Streptomyces sp. SN-593: one gene and its partner. The main gene of each other region encodes a partner of the protein of the gene in region 2 in a complex. Links are inferred from orthologs where the notes say so. Each region holds a gene or a part of one and is shown on either strand. Other genes may lie near its edges.

Evidence for each region. The genes of interacting proteins can lie anywhere in the genome.
Region 1: the proteins of mfd (region 2) and uvrA are in contact, whole or in part, in a crystal structure (PDB 4DFC), measured with the Escherichia coli proteins. The link is inferred for Streptomyces sp. SN-593 from one-to-one orthologs.

The regions. Positions count from the first base shown.
Region 1 is NZ_AP018365.1:1,729,695-1,735,419, reverse strand. What follows is about bases 1-3,453. They hold uvrA (excinuclease ABC subunit UvrA), read left to right. Parts: upstream 1-307; coding sequence 308-3,253; downstream 3,254-3,453. Other genes in these bases: RVR_RS07260 (Rieske (2Fe-2S) protein), read left to right, coding at 3,373-3,453; RVR_RS07270 (MBL fold metallo-hydrolase), read right to left, coding at 1-62. Outside these bases: more of RVR_RS07260, read left to right, coding at 3,454-3,804; excinuclease ABC subunit UvrC, read left to right, coding at 3,964-5,725. UniProt on the Escherichia coli protein: The UvrABC repair system catalyzes the recognition and processing of DNA lesions. UvrA is an ATPase and a DNA-binding protein. A damage recognition complex composed of 2 UvrA and 2 UvrB subunits scans DNA for abnormalities.
Region 2 is NZ_AP018365.1:3,170,971-3,179,644, forward strand. The notes cover bases 2,736-6,866. They hold mfd (transcription-repair coupling factor), read right to left. Parts: upstream 6,533-6,866; coding sequence 2,936-6,532; downstream 2,736-2,935. Other genes in these bases: RVR_RS13050 (DUF2079 domain-containing protein), read left to right, coding at 2,736-2,814; RVR_RS13060 (N-acetylmuramoyl-L-alanine amidase), read left to right, coding at 6,798-6,866. In the rest of the region: RVR_RS13040 (serine/threonine-protein kinase), read right to left, coding at 1-51; RVR_RS13045 (hypothetical protein), read right to left, coding at 48-896; more of RVR_RS13050, read left to right, coding at 1,117-2,735; more of RVR_RS13060, read left to right, coding at 6,867-8,674. UniProt on the Escherichia coli protein: Couples transcription and DNA repair by recognizing RNA polymerase (RNAP) stalled at DNA lesions. Mediates ATP-dependent release of RNAP and its truncated transcript from the DNA, and recruitment of nucleotide excision repair machinery to the damaged site.

The sequences.
Region 1 (5,725 bases), 1.4 Mb from region 2 along the record:
AGGTCTTCCAGTTCGTGCACGTCGGGCTTGCCGCCGACCGTGACCTCTCCCGTATACGCCATGGCCCAAGCCTAGGGCCTGTCGCATCGGGGCCGCGGCCGCCACACGATCGGGTGAAAGCGACGGCACGAGCCCGGAAATCGAATGTGCGTGCTATAGAGTCGTGGGAGTCGCGGCGGCCGGTTCGGACGCCGGCGACAGGACCGGCAAGAGGTCCGACAGGAAGAAAAGTCGGCTGCTCCCCGTTTAGGCTTTCCGGGGGGTGTTGACCGTTCATCGTCCCCCTCCTACGGAAAGGTGCACTGGCGTGGCCGACCGACTCACCGTCCGCGGCGCTCGCGAGCACAATCTCCGGAACGTCTCGCTGGACCTGCCCCGGGACTCGCTCATCGTCTTCACCGGCCTGTCCGGTTCCGGGAAGTCCTCGCTCGCTTTCGACACCATCTTCGCGGAGGGCCAGCGTCGGTACGTCGAGTCGCTCTCGTCCTACGCCCGGCAGTTCCTCGGGCAGATGGACAAGCCCGACGTGGACTTCATCGAGGGCCTGTCGCCGGCCGTCTCCATCGACCAGAAGTCCACCTCCCGCAACCCGCGCTCGACCGTCGGCACCATCACCGAGGTCTACGACTACCTCCGGCTGCTCTTCGCCCGGATCGGCAAGCCGCACTGCCCGGAGTGCGGCCGCCCGATCGCGCGGCAGTCCCCGCAGGCGATCGTGGACCGGGTGCTGGAGCTGGAGGAGGGCAGCCGCTTCCAGGTGCTGTCCCCGCTGGTGCGCGAGCGCAAGGGCGAGTTCGTCGAGCTCTTCTCCGACCTCCAGACCAAGGGGTACAGCCGGGCCCGGGTGGACGGCGTCACCGTCCAGCTCACCGACCCGCCCAAGCTGAAGAAGCAGGAGAAGCACACCGTCGAGGTGGTCGTCGACCGCCTGACCGTCAAGGACGGCGCCAAGCGCCGCCTCACCGACTCCGTGGAGACCGCGCTCGGGCTCTCCGGCGGCATGGTCATCCTCGACTTCGTCGACCTCCCCGAGGACGACCCGCAGCGCGAGCGGATGTTCTCCGAGCACCTCTACTGCCCTTACGACGACCTGTCGTTCGAGGAGCTGGAGCCGCGCTCGTTCTCCTTCAACTCGCCCTTCGGCGCCTGCCCGGACTGCACCGGCATCGGCTCCCGGATGGAGATCGACCCCGAGCTGATCGTGCCCGACGACCAGAAGTCGCTCGACGAGGGCGCCCTGTCGCCGTGGTCCGGCGGCATGTCCAAGGGGTATTTCGACAAGCTGGTGCAGAGCCTGGCCGAGCAGCTCGGCTTCCGCACCGACATCCCGTACGCCGGGCTCCCCGCCCGCGCCAAGAAGGCGCTGCTCCACGGGCACAAGTCCGAGGTCCGGGTCGCGTACAAGACCCGGTTCGGGCGCGAGCGCTCGTACACCACGCACTTCGAGGGCGTGATCCCCTACGTCCGCCGCCGGCACAACGAGTCGGAGAGCGACTCCAGCCGCGAGCGCTTCGAGGGGTACATGCGCGCGGTGCCCTGCCCGACCTGCGAGGGGCGGCGGCTGAAGCCGATCGTGCTGGCCGTCACCGTGCAGGACCGGTCGATCGCCGACGTGGCCGCGATGTCGATCAGCGACTGCGCCGAGTTCCTGGCCGGGATGAAGCTCGCGGCCCGTGACCGCAAGATCGCCGAGCGTGTCCTCAAGGAGGTCAACGAGCGGCTGCGGTTCCTGATCGACGTCGGCCTGGACTACCTCTCGCTCAACCGCGCCGCGGGCACCCTGTCCGGCGGTGAGGCGCAGCGGATCAGGCTCGCCACCCAGATCGGCTCCGGCCTCGTCGGCGTGCTCTACGTACTGGACGAGCCGTCCATCGGCCTGCACCAGCGCGACAACCACCGGCTGATCGAGACCCTGGTCCGGCTGCGCGACCTGGGCAACACCCTGATCGTGGTCGAGCACGACGAGGACACCATCAAGACCGCCGACTGGGTGGTGGACATCGGCCCCGGGGCCGGCGAGCACGGCGGCAAGGTCGTCCACTCCGGCTCCCTGAAGGAACTGCTGGCGAACGACGAGTCGCTGACCGGGCAGTACCTCTCGGGCAAGCGCGCCATCCCGACCCCGGCGCAGCGCCGCCCGATCGACCGGGCCCGGCGGCTGACCGTGCACGGCGCCCGCGAGCACAACCTGCAGGACATCGACGTGTCCTTCCCGCTCGGCGTGCTCACCGCGGTCACCGGCGTCTCCGGCTCCGGCAAGTCCACCCTGGTCAACGACATCCTCTACACCCACCTCGCCCGCGAGCTGAACGGCGCGCGCAGCGTGCCCGGCCGCCACACCCGGGTGGACGGCGACGACCTGGTGGACAAGGTGGTCCACGTCGACCAGTCGCCGATCGGACGCACCCCGCGGTCGAACCCGGCCACGTACACCGGCGTCTTCGACAACGTCCGCAAGCTGTTCGCCGAGACGATGGAGGCGAAGGTCCGCGGCTATCTGCCCGGCCGCTTCTCCTTCAACGTCAAGGGCGGCCGCTGCGAGAACTGCTCGGGCGACGGCACCATCAAGATCGAGATGAACTTCCTCCCGGACGTGTACGTCCCCTGCGAGGTCTGCCACGGCGCGCGGTACAACCGGGAGACCCTGGAGGTGCACTACAAGGGCAAGTCCATCGCCGAGGTGCTGGACATGCCGATCGAGGAGGCGCTGGACTTCTTCGAGGCGGTGCCCGCCATCGCCCGCCACCTGCGCACCCTCAACGAGGTGGGCCTGGGATACGTCCGGCTCGGCCAGCCCGCGCCGACCCTCTCCGGCGGCGAGGCGCAGCGGGTGAAGCTCGCCTCCGAGCTCCAGCGGCGCGCCACCGGCAGCACCGTCTACGTGCTGGACGAGCCCACCACCGGCCTGCACTTCGAGGACATCAGCAAGCTGATCAAGGTGCTCTCCGGGCTGGTCGACAAGGGGAACACCGTGATCGTCATCGAGCACAACCTCGATGTGATCAAGACCGCCGACTGGGTGGTGGACATGGGCCCCGAGGGCGGCAGCGGCGGCGGGCTGGTGGTCGCCGAGGGCACTCCGGAGCAGATCGCGGGGGTGCCGGCCAGCCACACCGGCAAGTTCCTGCGGGACATCCTCAGCCCGGACGCGGTCAGCGACGCGGCGGTGCCGGCCCCGAGGAAGAGGGCCCCGGCCAAGAAGGCGGCGGCGAAGAAGACCGCCGCGCCGCGCCGACGGGCCGCCAAGGCGTAGCGCCGGCCGTCCAGGCGGCGGTGGCGGTCGGGCGCCCACGGCATGCCGAGGCGTGGGCGCCCGGCGGCGGGACGTAAGGTACCGACCGCAAGACCGGCCCCATCGCACCAGGAGCGCCCATGTCCACCGAAATGCCCGCCACCCGCCGGACCGTCCTTCGCGGCGTGGCCCTGGCCGGCGCCGTCGGCGCCGCCGACGTCGGCCTCAGCGCGTGCGGCGGCAAGAAGAACGGCTCCTCGGACGGCCCGACCACGGCGGTGGACCTCGGCGCGTCCTCCGCGGTCCCGGTCGGCGGCGCCAAGCTCTACCGCGACGACAAGGTGCTGGTCTCGCAGCCGACGCAGGGCACCTTCAAGGCGTTCAGCGCGGTCTGCACCCACCAGGGCTGCGTGCTGGACACGGTGGACGGCACCACCGCGTCCTGCCCGTGCCACGGCAGCGAGTTCAACGCCGAGACCGGCGCCGTGGTGCGCGGCCCGGCCGACAAGGCGCTGCCGGCGGTGGACGTCAAGGCGGTCGGCGGCAAGCTGACGGCGGGCCCCGGGGCCTGATCCCCCGCGTCCGGACCGGACCGGACCGGACCGGCCTGGGACCGACGCCGGACCGCGCCCGACCCGCGCCGGGACCGTTGCGGGAGCACCCGCGGATCACCCCGGGTTCACCCGTGGATCGCTCCTGGACCGTCGCATCCCGACAGTAGGGTGGAAGGCATGGCAGACCCCAGCAGTTACCGACCGAAGCCGGGCGAGATCCCCGACTCCCCAGGGGTCTACAAGTTCCGGGACGAGCACCGCCGGGTGATCTACGTCGGCAAGGCGAAGAGCCTGCGCCAGCGCCTCTCGTCCTACTTCCAGGACATCACCCACCTGCACCAGCGCACGGCCACCATGGTCACCACCGCCGCCTCCGTGGAGTGGACGGTGGTGACCACCGAGGTCGAGGCGCTGCAACTGGAGTACTCCTGGATCAAGGAGTTCGACCCGCGGTTCAACGTCAAGTACCGCGACGACAAGAGCTACCCCTCGCTCGCCGTGACGATGAACGAGGAGTTCCCCCGGGTCCAGGTGATGCGCGGACCCAAGCGCAAGGGCGTGCGCTACTTCGGGCCGTACGCCCACGCGTGGGCGATCCGGGAGACCGTGGACCTGCTGCTGCGGGTCTTCCCGGTCCGCACCTGCTCCGCCGGGGTGTTCAAGCGCTCCGAGCAGATCGGCCGGCCCTGCCTGCTCGGCTACATCGGCAAGTGCTCCGCGCCGTGCGTCGGCCGGGTCAGCCCGCAGGAGCACCGCGAACTCGCCGAGGAGTTCAGCGACTTCATGGCCGGCCACACCGGCACCTACCTGCGCCGGCTGGAGCAGCGGATGAAGGACGCGGCCGCCGCCATGGAGTACGAACAGGCGGCCCGGCTGCGCGACGACATCGAGGCGCTGCGCCGCGCCATGGAGAAGAACGCGGTGGTGCTCGCCGACGCCACCGACGCCGACCTGATCGCCGTCGCCGAGGACGAACTCGAGGCGGCCGTCCAGATCTTCCACGTGCGCGGCGGCCGGGTGCGCGGGCAGCGCGGCTGGGTCACCGACAAGGTCGAGGCGGTCGACACCGCCGGCCTGGTCGAGCACGCCCTCCAGCAGCTCTACGGCGACGAGCAGGGGGACGCCGAGCAGTCCGGCGGCAGCGGCGGCGTGCCCAAGGAGGTGCTGGTCCCCGCGCTGCCGGAGCCGACCGAGCCGGTGGCGCAGTGGCTGGCCGGGCGGCGCGGTTCGCACGTCAGCCTGCGGGTGCCGCAGCGCGGCGACAAGAAGGACCTGATGGCCACCGTGCAGCGCAACGCGCAGCAGGCGCTGGCCCTGCACAAGACCAAGCGCGCCTCGGACCTGACCACCCGCTCCCGCGCGCTGGAGGAGATCGCCACCGCCCTCGACCTCGACACCGCGCCGCTGCGGATCGAGTGCTTCGACATCAGCCACCTCCAGGGCGACGACGTGGTGGCCTCCATGGTGGTCTTCGAGGACGGCCTGGCCCGCAAGAGCGAGTACCGGCGCTTCCAGATCAAGACGTTCGCCGGGCAGGACGACGTCCGGTCCATGCACGAGGTGATCACCCGCCGGTTCCGCCGCTACCTCCAGGAGAAGCAGCGCACCAGTGAGTGGGAGGAGCAGGAGGAGGGCGGTCCGGGCGGTCCGGCCGCCGCCCACGGGGAAGGCCAGGAGCACGCGGAGCACGAGGTCCGCGGTGAGCACGAGATCCACGGTGAGCACGGGGCCCATGGTCGGCACGGGGAAGAGTTCGGGGAATCCGGGGCGGACGGGGCGGACGGGTTCGGGGAAGCCGCCGGCGGGCCCATCGACCCGGACACCGGCCGCCCCCGCAGGTTCGCCTACCCGCCGCAGCTCGTCGTGGTCGACGGCGGCAAGCCGCAGGTCGCCGCCGCCGGCCGGGCGCTGGCCGAGCTCGGCATAGACGACGTCGCCG
Region 2 (8,674 bases):
GCCGATGACCGAGGCCAGTTCGTACCGCCCGGCGATGAGCCGACCGGTCATCTGGCCGCCCCGCCCTCACCGCTGTCCCGGCCCTCGCCGCGCTCCTTGCGCAGGAAGTCGCTCAGCTCGTCGAGCTCCGCCCTGACCTGGTCGATGCGGGGGGCCGGCTGCGGCGTGGAGTGCGGTGCGGAGTTCGGGGCGGTGTTCGGGGGCGGGGTGGGGTTGCGCGGCGGGGTGGACGGTCCGCCGACCGGGCCCGGGGCGGCGGGGCGGTTCGCGGGCGGCGGGGTGGAGGGGCGGTTCACCGGTGGCGGGGTGGCCGCGCGGGCGGGCCCGGGGTACTGCCGGGGGGCCGGGTAGCCCTGCTGCGCCGGGCGGGCCATCGGGACGGGGCCGCCGAAGCCGGTGGCGTACGGGTTCTGCGGCGGGTAGCCGGCCACCGCGGCGGGCCGGCCCCGGCGGGCGGCGCGGTACCTGAGGACGTCGGCGACCAGGAAGTACACGGCGCCGCCGAACATGCAGATCAGGATCAGAGTGGCGCCGGTGTTGGCCTGCCAGTCGTCGTCGTGGGACAGGCCGAAGCAGACCACGGCGATCACGGCCATGCCGACCGCGACGGCGAGCACCAGCCAGTCGGTGCTGCGCTTGCGCAGCACCGCCAGGTAGAGCATCGACACCCAGGCGAGGAAGCCCAGGGTGACCACGGGCACCACGGTGAGGATCACCCGCAGCACGACGGCAGTCGTGGGGTCGGCGGGCTTGGGCCCCTGCGTCACCGGACCTGGGCCGTACATGTGGGTGCTCCTGCGTTCGTCGGGCAGCGGACGGCGGGCGGACTGCTGCTCGACGTCCGCCGCCGCGCGGGCACCGGTCGGATGTCCGCGCGCCCGCCCCTCGGCGAACACCCTGTGAGCGTATCGGCCGCGACCGGCGGCCGTCCCCTGCTCTCCCCCGACCTGTGGACAACTATTTCGACCCCTCCGGTTCCGCCCTGCGGCCGGGAGCGTGCGGAGGTGCCGGCGAAGCCCGTCAGGCGGGGCCGGCGGCGCGCGGGGGCGGCGCCGGCACAGCGTCGTCCCGTATCTTTTCCGGCAGACCCGACCCCGCTTCCGCTGGAGGACGAGCATGGACAGGGCCGAGGCCGTCATCCCGGCGCAGGAGGCCGACTCCGCGCCGGGCACCGGGGCGGCACGGGCCGCCGGCGGCATCGAGGGGCTGCGGCTGCGCATGTCCGGCGGCGGTGCGGACCCCTACCTGCTGGCGGTCGTCTTCTTCGCGGCCTACACGGCGCTGTCGGTGACCCGCTACCGGCAACTGCTGACCATGTCGTGGGACCTGGGCATCTTCGAGCAGGCGATCAAGTCCTACGCCCACCTGCACGCGCCGGTCGCCGACCTCAAGGGGCCCGGCTTCAACATCCTCGGCGACCACTTCAGCCCGATCACCGCCCTGGTCGCGCCCTTCTACCGGGTCTTCCCGACCCCGGTGACGCTGCTGGTCGCGCAGGCGCTGCTGTTCGCGGTGTCGGTGGTCCCGGTGACCCGGGTGGCCGGGCTGCTGCTCGGACGCGGGCGCGGACTCGCGATCGGGGTGGCGTACGCGCTGTCGTGGGGGGTGCAGAAGGCCGTCCAGTTCGACTTCCACGAGATCGCCTTCGCGATGCCGCTGCTGGCGTTCTCCCTGGAGGCGGTGCTGCGGCGGCGGTGGGCGGCGGCGATGTGGTGGGCGGTGCCGCTGGTCTTCGTCAAGGAGGACATGGGGGTGACCGCCGCGGCGATCGGCCTGATCGTGTGGTGGCGCACCCGGCAGGAGCCGGACCCGGCAGGCGGCGGTGCGGCGGCCGTCGCGCCCGGGCCGGAGGCGGCGGAGTCCGCGGGGTCCGCGGAGCGCGCCGGGGGGACGCCCGCGGCGGCGCAGGGCCTCGGCCCCGGCGCGGACGGAGCCGCCGACCGGGACGGCGCGGACGCCCCGGACGAGGACCCCGACGGCCACGGGGGCCACGGAGGCCACGGGCCGTACGGCGGGCGGACCGCGGACGCGCTGCGCTTCGGCCCCTGGGCGCTGGGCCTGGCCGGCTTCGGGGTCCTCATGTCCGCGCTCGCCTTCGCCGTGATCATCCCGGCGTTCAACACCACCGGCGGCTACGACTACTGGAACAAGCTGAACGGGAACGGCGCCCCGATGCCCGGGCACATCCCGTTCGACACCGCGCTGCACACCCTGCTGTGGATCCTGCTGCCCACCTCCGGGCTGCTCGCGCTGCGCTCCCCGCTGATCCTGGCCGCGCTGCCCACCATCGGCTGGCGGTTCGTCTCCCACGACGACCACTACTGGGGCACCGACTGGCACTACAGCGCCGTACTGATGCCGGTGGTGATGCTCGCCCTGGTGGACGCCGCCGCGTCCTGCCGGCGCAGCCCGCGCCCCTGGCTGCGCTCCTACGCCTCCGGCCTGCCGGCGGCCGCCGCGGGCGCCGCCCTGGCGCTGACGATGACCCTCCCGCTGGCGGCGCTCGACCACTCGGCCACCTACAAGGTCGACGCCCGCACCAAGGCGATCGAGCACACCCTCGACCAGATCCCCGACGGGGCCACCGTGGAGGCCAACGTCGGCCCGATCAGCCACCTGGTGCACCGCACCACCGTGTACTGGGTGGGCGACACCGAGGGCGTCACCCCGCAGTACATCGCGCTGGACAACACCTCCGGCTGGGCCGGCGACCCGCTGACGTACGCCAAGCAGTTGCACCCGGCCGCGACCTACACCCTGGTCGCGGAGAACCAGGGCTACGTGGTGCTGGGGCTGGCCGCCGGCACGAAGTAGCCGCCCGCGGCCGGGGCCCGGCGGACGCCCGGCCGCCAGGACAGCGGACCGCCGGGCGCCCGGGACGCCACGGGCGCCCGGTTGCCGGGAGCGGTCCCGGCAACCGGGCGCACCGCGCGGCTCAGTTGTCGAGCACCGTGGTCAGGAACTCCGCGGTCCACTGGAGCAGTTCGCGGCCCACCACCGGCTTCCCGCCGATCCGCGCGGTCGCCGGGCGCGGCACCAGCACCTGCTTGGTGGCGTGCCGGACCACCGAGCGCGGGTAGACGCGGGCGAGCCGCAGCTCCTGGGACTCGCGCAGCTCCACCGGCCCGAAGCGGACGTTGCCGCCCTGGAGGGTGATGTCGCCGACGCCCACCTTGCGGGCGAGTATCCGCAGCGCGGCGACCAGCAGCAGGTTCTCCACCGGCTCGGGCAGTTTGCCGTACCGGTCGACCAGTTCCTCGCGCACCGCCGCGATGTCCTCCTCGCTGGTGGCGGCGGCGATCGACCGGTACGCCTGGAGCCGCAGCCGCTCGCCCGGCGCGTAGTCGTGCGGGACGTGCGCGTCGACCGGCAGCTCGATCTTCACCTCCAGCAGCTCCTCCTCCGCCTCGCCGCCGTTCTCCAGCGCGTTGCGGTAGTCCGCGACCGCCTCGCCGACCATCCGCACGTACAGGTCGAAGCCGACGCCGGCGATGTGGCCGGACTGCTCGCCGCCGAGCAGGTTGCCCGCGCCGCGGATCTCCAGGTCCTTCATCGCCACGTACATGCCCGCGCCCATCTCGGTGTGCTGGGCGATGGTGGCCAGCCGCTCGTGCGCGGTCTCGGTGAGCGGCTTCTCCGGCGGGTACAGGAAGTACGCGTAGCCGCGTTCCCGGGAGCGCCCCACCCGGCCGCGCAACTGGTGGAGCTGGGACAGGCCGAAGGTGTCGCCGCGCTCGACGATGAGGGTGTTGGCGTTGGCGATGTCGATGCCGGACTCCACGATCGTGGTGGACACCAGGACGTCGAACCGCTTCTCCCAGAAGTCGACCACCACCTGTTCCAACTGCGACTCCCCCATCTGCCCGTGCGCGGTGGCGATGCGCGCCTCCGGGACGATCGCGCGCAGCCGCGCCGCCGCCCGGTCGATCGACTCCACCCGGTTGTGGATGTAGAAGACCTGGCCCTCGCGCAGCAGTTCACGGCGGATGGCGGCGCCGATCTGCTTGTCCTCGTACGGACCGACGAAGGTGAGCACCGGGTGCCGCTCCTCGGGCGGGGTGGTGATCGTGGACATCTCGCGGATGCCGGTGACCGCCATCTCCAGGGTGCGCGGGATCGGCGTCGCGGACATGGTGAGCACGTCGACGTTGGCCCGCAGCTTCTTGAGCTGCTCCTTGTGCTCGACGCCGAACCGCTGCTCCTCGTCCACGATGACCAGGCCGAGGTCCTTGAACTTCGTCTCCGACGAGAACAGCCGGTGGGTGCCGATCACCAGGTCGACGCTGCCGTCCCGCAGCCCCTCCAGCACCGCCTTCGCCTCGGTGTCGCTCTGGAAGCGGGACAGGGCGCGGACGTTCACCGGGAACTGGGAGTACCGCTCGGCGAAGGTGCCCATGTGCTGCTGCACCAGCAGGGTGGTCGGCACCAGGACCGCCACCTGCTTGCCGTCCTGCACCGCCTTGAACGCGGCGCGCACCGCGATCTCGGTCTTGCCGTACCCGACGTCGCCGCAGATCAGCCGGTCCATCGGCACGGACTTCTCCATGTCCGACTTGACCTCGGCGATGGTGGTGAGCTGGTCGGGCGTCTCCGCGTACGGGAAGGCGTCCTCCAGCTCGCGCTGCCAGGGCGTGTCGGGGCCGAACGTGTGGCCGGGGGCGGCCATGCGCGCGGAGTACAGCCGGATCAGGTCGGCGGCGATCTCCTTGACCGCCTTCTTCGCCCGCGCCTTGGTCTTCGTCCAGTCCGCGCCGCCCAGCCGGTGCAGCGAGGGGGCCTCGCCCCCCACGTACTTGGTGACCTGTTCGAGCTGGTCGGTGGGGACGAAGAGCCGGTCGCCCGGCTGGCCGCGCTTGGCTGGGGCGTACTCCACGACCAGGTACTCGCGGGTGGCGCCCTGGACGGTGCGCTGCACCATCTCCACGTAGCGGCCGACGCCGTGCTGCTCGTGCACGATGTAGTCGCCGCCGGTGAGGGTGAGCGGGTCGATGGTCTTGCGGCGGCGCGAGGGCATCCGCCCCATGTCCTTGGCGGTGGACCGCTGCCCGGACAGGTCGGTCTCGGTGAGCACCGCGACCTTGAGCGCGGCGTCCACGAAGCCGTGCTCCAGCGACCCGGTCGCCACGTGCACCACCGAGGGCGCGAGCTGCTCCGGTCCGGCCAGCTCCGGGTCCAGCCGGGCCGCGATGCCCTCGCCGCCCAGCACCTCCACCAGCCGCGCGGCCGGTCCGTGGCCCTCCGTGACGTAGACCGCGCGCCAGCCGTCGGCCAGCCAGCCCTTGGTGTCGGCGAGCGCGCGGGCGGTGTCCCCGCGGTACAGCTCGGGCGCGTGCATGCCCAGCCGCAGGGTGTCGCCGAACTCCAGCTCGGGCCCCTGCGTCGGGCGGTCGTCGTACGGCCCGGCGGGCGCGGCGCCCTGCTCGTCGGCGGCGAACGGGCTCACCGACCACCACGGGGTGCCCAGCGTGCGGGCGTGCTCCCGGACGTCGGCGATGGACCACAGGGAGGCGGCGCCCAGGTCGATCGGCGCCGCTCCCCCGCCCGCCGAGGCCGCCCAGGACGCCTCCAGGAACTCCCGGGAGGTCGCCACCAGGTCCGCCGCGCGGGTCCGGACCCGCTCCGGGTCGCAGACCACCGCCGTCGAACCGGCCGGCAGCACGTCCAGCAGCAGTTCCATGTCGTCGACCAGCACCGGGGCCAGCGACTCCATGCCCTCGACCGCGATGCCCTCGGCGATCCTGCCGAGCAGTTCCTCCAGCTCGGGGTGCTCGGCGGCAAGCGCCGCCGCCCGCTCCCTGACCTGGGCGGTGAGCAGCAGCTCGCGGCAGGGCGGCGCCCACAGTCCGTGCTCGGCCACTTCCAGGGAGCGCTGGTCGGCGACCTTGAAGTAACGGATCTCCTCGACCTCGTCGCCCCAGAACTCCACCCGCAGCGGGTGCTCCTCGGTCGGCGGGAAGACGTCGAGGATGCCGCCGCGCACCGCGAACTCGCCGCGCTTCTCGACCAGCTCCACCCGGGCGTACGCGGCCGCCGCGAGGGCGTCGACCACCGTGTCCAGGTCCGCGCTGCCGCCCCTGCGCAGGGAGACCGGCTCCAGGTCGCCGAGCCCCTTGACCTGCGGCTGGAGCACCGACCTGATCGGCGCGACCACCACCTGGACCGGGCCGGCCGCCACGTCGCCGGCGTGCGGGTGCGCCAGCCGGCGCAGCACCGCCAGCCGCCGGCCCACGGTGTCGCTGCGCGGCGACAGCCGCTCGTGCGGCAGCGTCTCCCACGAGGGGTACTCCACCACCGCGTCCGGCGGCAGCAGCGAGCGCAGCGCCGCCGTCAGGTCCTCGGCCTCGCGGCCGGTGGCGGTGACCGCCAGGACCGTGCGGCGCGCGCGGGCGGCCAGCGCGGCGACCACCAGCGGGCGGGCGGCGGGCGGGCCGACCAGGTCGACCTGTGGGCGGTTGCCCGCGGCGGCGGACTCGACCGCCTCGGCGAGAGCGGCGTCCTCGACGACGACGTCGACCAGACCGTTCAGACTCATCAGGGTTCCGTCCCGGAGGTTGAGGCAGAGCAACGCGAAGCGCCCGACACGTCGCACGGGCCGGGGGTCCTTCCAGCGTACGACGTACCGGTGACAGTCACCGCCGGACCGCCGCTGTGGCCGCTGTGCTGAGGGAGGCGGCTGCTACGTTGCCAGCTCCGGGCCCGGCACACCGGGCGCGGGCAACCGAACACGGTGGGGAGGGACCTTGAGACCGACAGATCAGGGGCGCCGCAGAGGACCGCGGGGGGCATGGACGGCCACGGTGGCCGCGCTGGTCGCCGGCGCGCTGTCCTGGACGGGGGCGGCGCAGGCCGCACCGGCCGGCGGTGCGACCGCGGGCGGCACGGCCGCCGGAAGCACGCCGGGCGCCGCGCACGGGACGCTCCAGCAGGACTTCGCGAGCGCCGCGAAGGAGTTCCACGTGCCCGAGGGCCTGCTCATGGCGGTGGCCTACCACCAGTCGCTGTGGGACACGCACGCCGGGGCGCCGAGCACCACCGGCAACTACAACGTCATGGGCCTGACCCATGTGGACACCGCCACGCTGCGGGCCGCGGGCACGGCCCCGGACACCGACCAGCGCGGCGCGGGCGGCAGCGCCGCACCGCGCGCCACCGCCGCCGCCCCGGCGGCGGCCGGTCCGACCGCCGCCTACCGCACCCTGGACGCGGCCGCGGCGCTGACCGGCACCGCGCAGGCGCGGCTGCGCACCGACCCGCTGCAGAGCGTGCGCGGCGGCGCCGCGCTGCTCGCGCACTACGAGAAGCAGCTCGCCGGCTCCCTGCCGGCCGACCCGGGCGCCTGGTACGGCGCGGTGGCGCGCTTCAGCCAGTCCACCGACGCCCAGGGCGCCGGGCAGTACGCGGACCGCGTGTACACCACGCTGCGGGCGGGGGTCGCGCGCACCACCGCCGACGGCCAGCAGGTCACGCTGGCCGCCGAGCCGTCCGTGGCGCCGCGGACCTCGGCGCTGGCGCGCCTGGGCCTGCCGTCGGCGACCGCGGAGGCCGCGCGGGAGACCCGGGCGGCCGGCACCGCCGCCACCCCCGCCGCGAACCCGACTCCGGAGTGCCCGTCCGGCCTGACGTGCAACTACGTGCCGGCCGCGTACAAGCAGACCGACCCGGACGACAAGTCGAAGTACGGCAGTTACGACCTGGCGAACCGCCCGGCCGACGGCAACACCATCAAGTACATCGTCATCCACGACACGGAGGGCAGCTACAGCAGCGCGCTCGGGATATTCCAGGACCCGGCCCAGTACGCCACCCCGCACTACATCGTGCGCTCGTCCGACGGCCTGGTCACCCAGGTCGTGCAGACCAAGAACGTGGCCTGGCACGCCGGCAACTACTACGTCAACACGCACTCGGTCGGCATCGAGCACGAGGGCTTCGCGATCTCCGGCGCCTCCTGGTACAGCGAGTCGCTGTACGAGTCGTCGGCCGCGCTGGTGCGCTACCTGGCGAACCGGTTCGGGGTGCCGCTGGACCGGCAGCACATCCTCGGCCACGACGACGTGCCGTCGCCGCAGACCGCCCAGCTCACCAGCATGCACTGGGACCCGGGCCCGTACTGGAACTGGTCGCACTACCTGGACCTGCTCGGCGCCACCCCCGGTGGCGGCGGCACCCCGGTGGTGGGCGGTGAGATCACCATCGACCCGCCCTTCACCTCGGCGAACGAGCCGGCCGTCACCGGGTGCAGCCCCGACCCGTGTGCCGCGCAGCCGACCAGCTTCGTCTACCTGCGCACCTCGCCGTCCTCGACGGCCGCGCTGATCGGCGACCCGGTGCTGGCCGCCGACCACGTCGCCACCGGCACCACGCAGGCGGCCGACCTCACCGACAAGGCGGTCGCCGGGCAGTCCTTCGTGGTGGCGGCCGTCCAGGGCGACTGGACGGCGATCTGGTACGGCGGGCAGAAGGCGTGGTTCTACAACCCGGGCGGGCAGTTCGCGGTCGCGAACGGCAACACCGCGCGCCACGTGGTCACGCCGGCCGGCAGCAGCGCGGTCCCGGTGTACGGGCGGGCCTACCCGGAGGCGTCGGCGTACCCCTCGGTGATCGCCGACGTGGCGAGCGAGGACACCCAGATCGTGGCGCCGCTGGGCTACACGATCCCGGCCGGGCAGTCCTA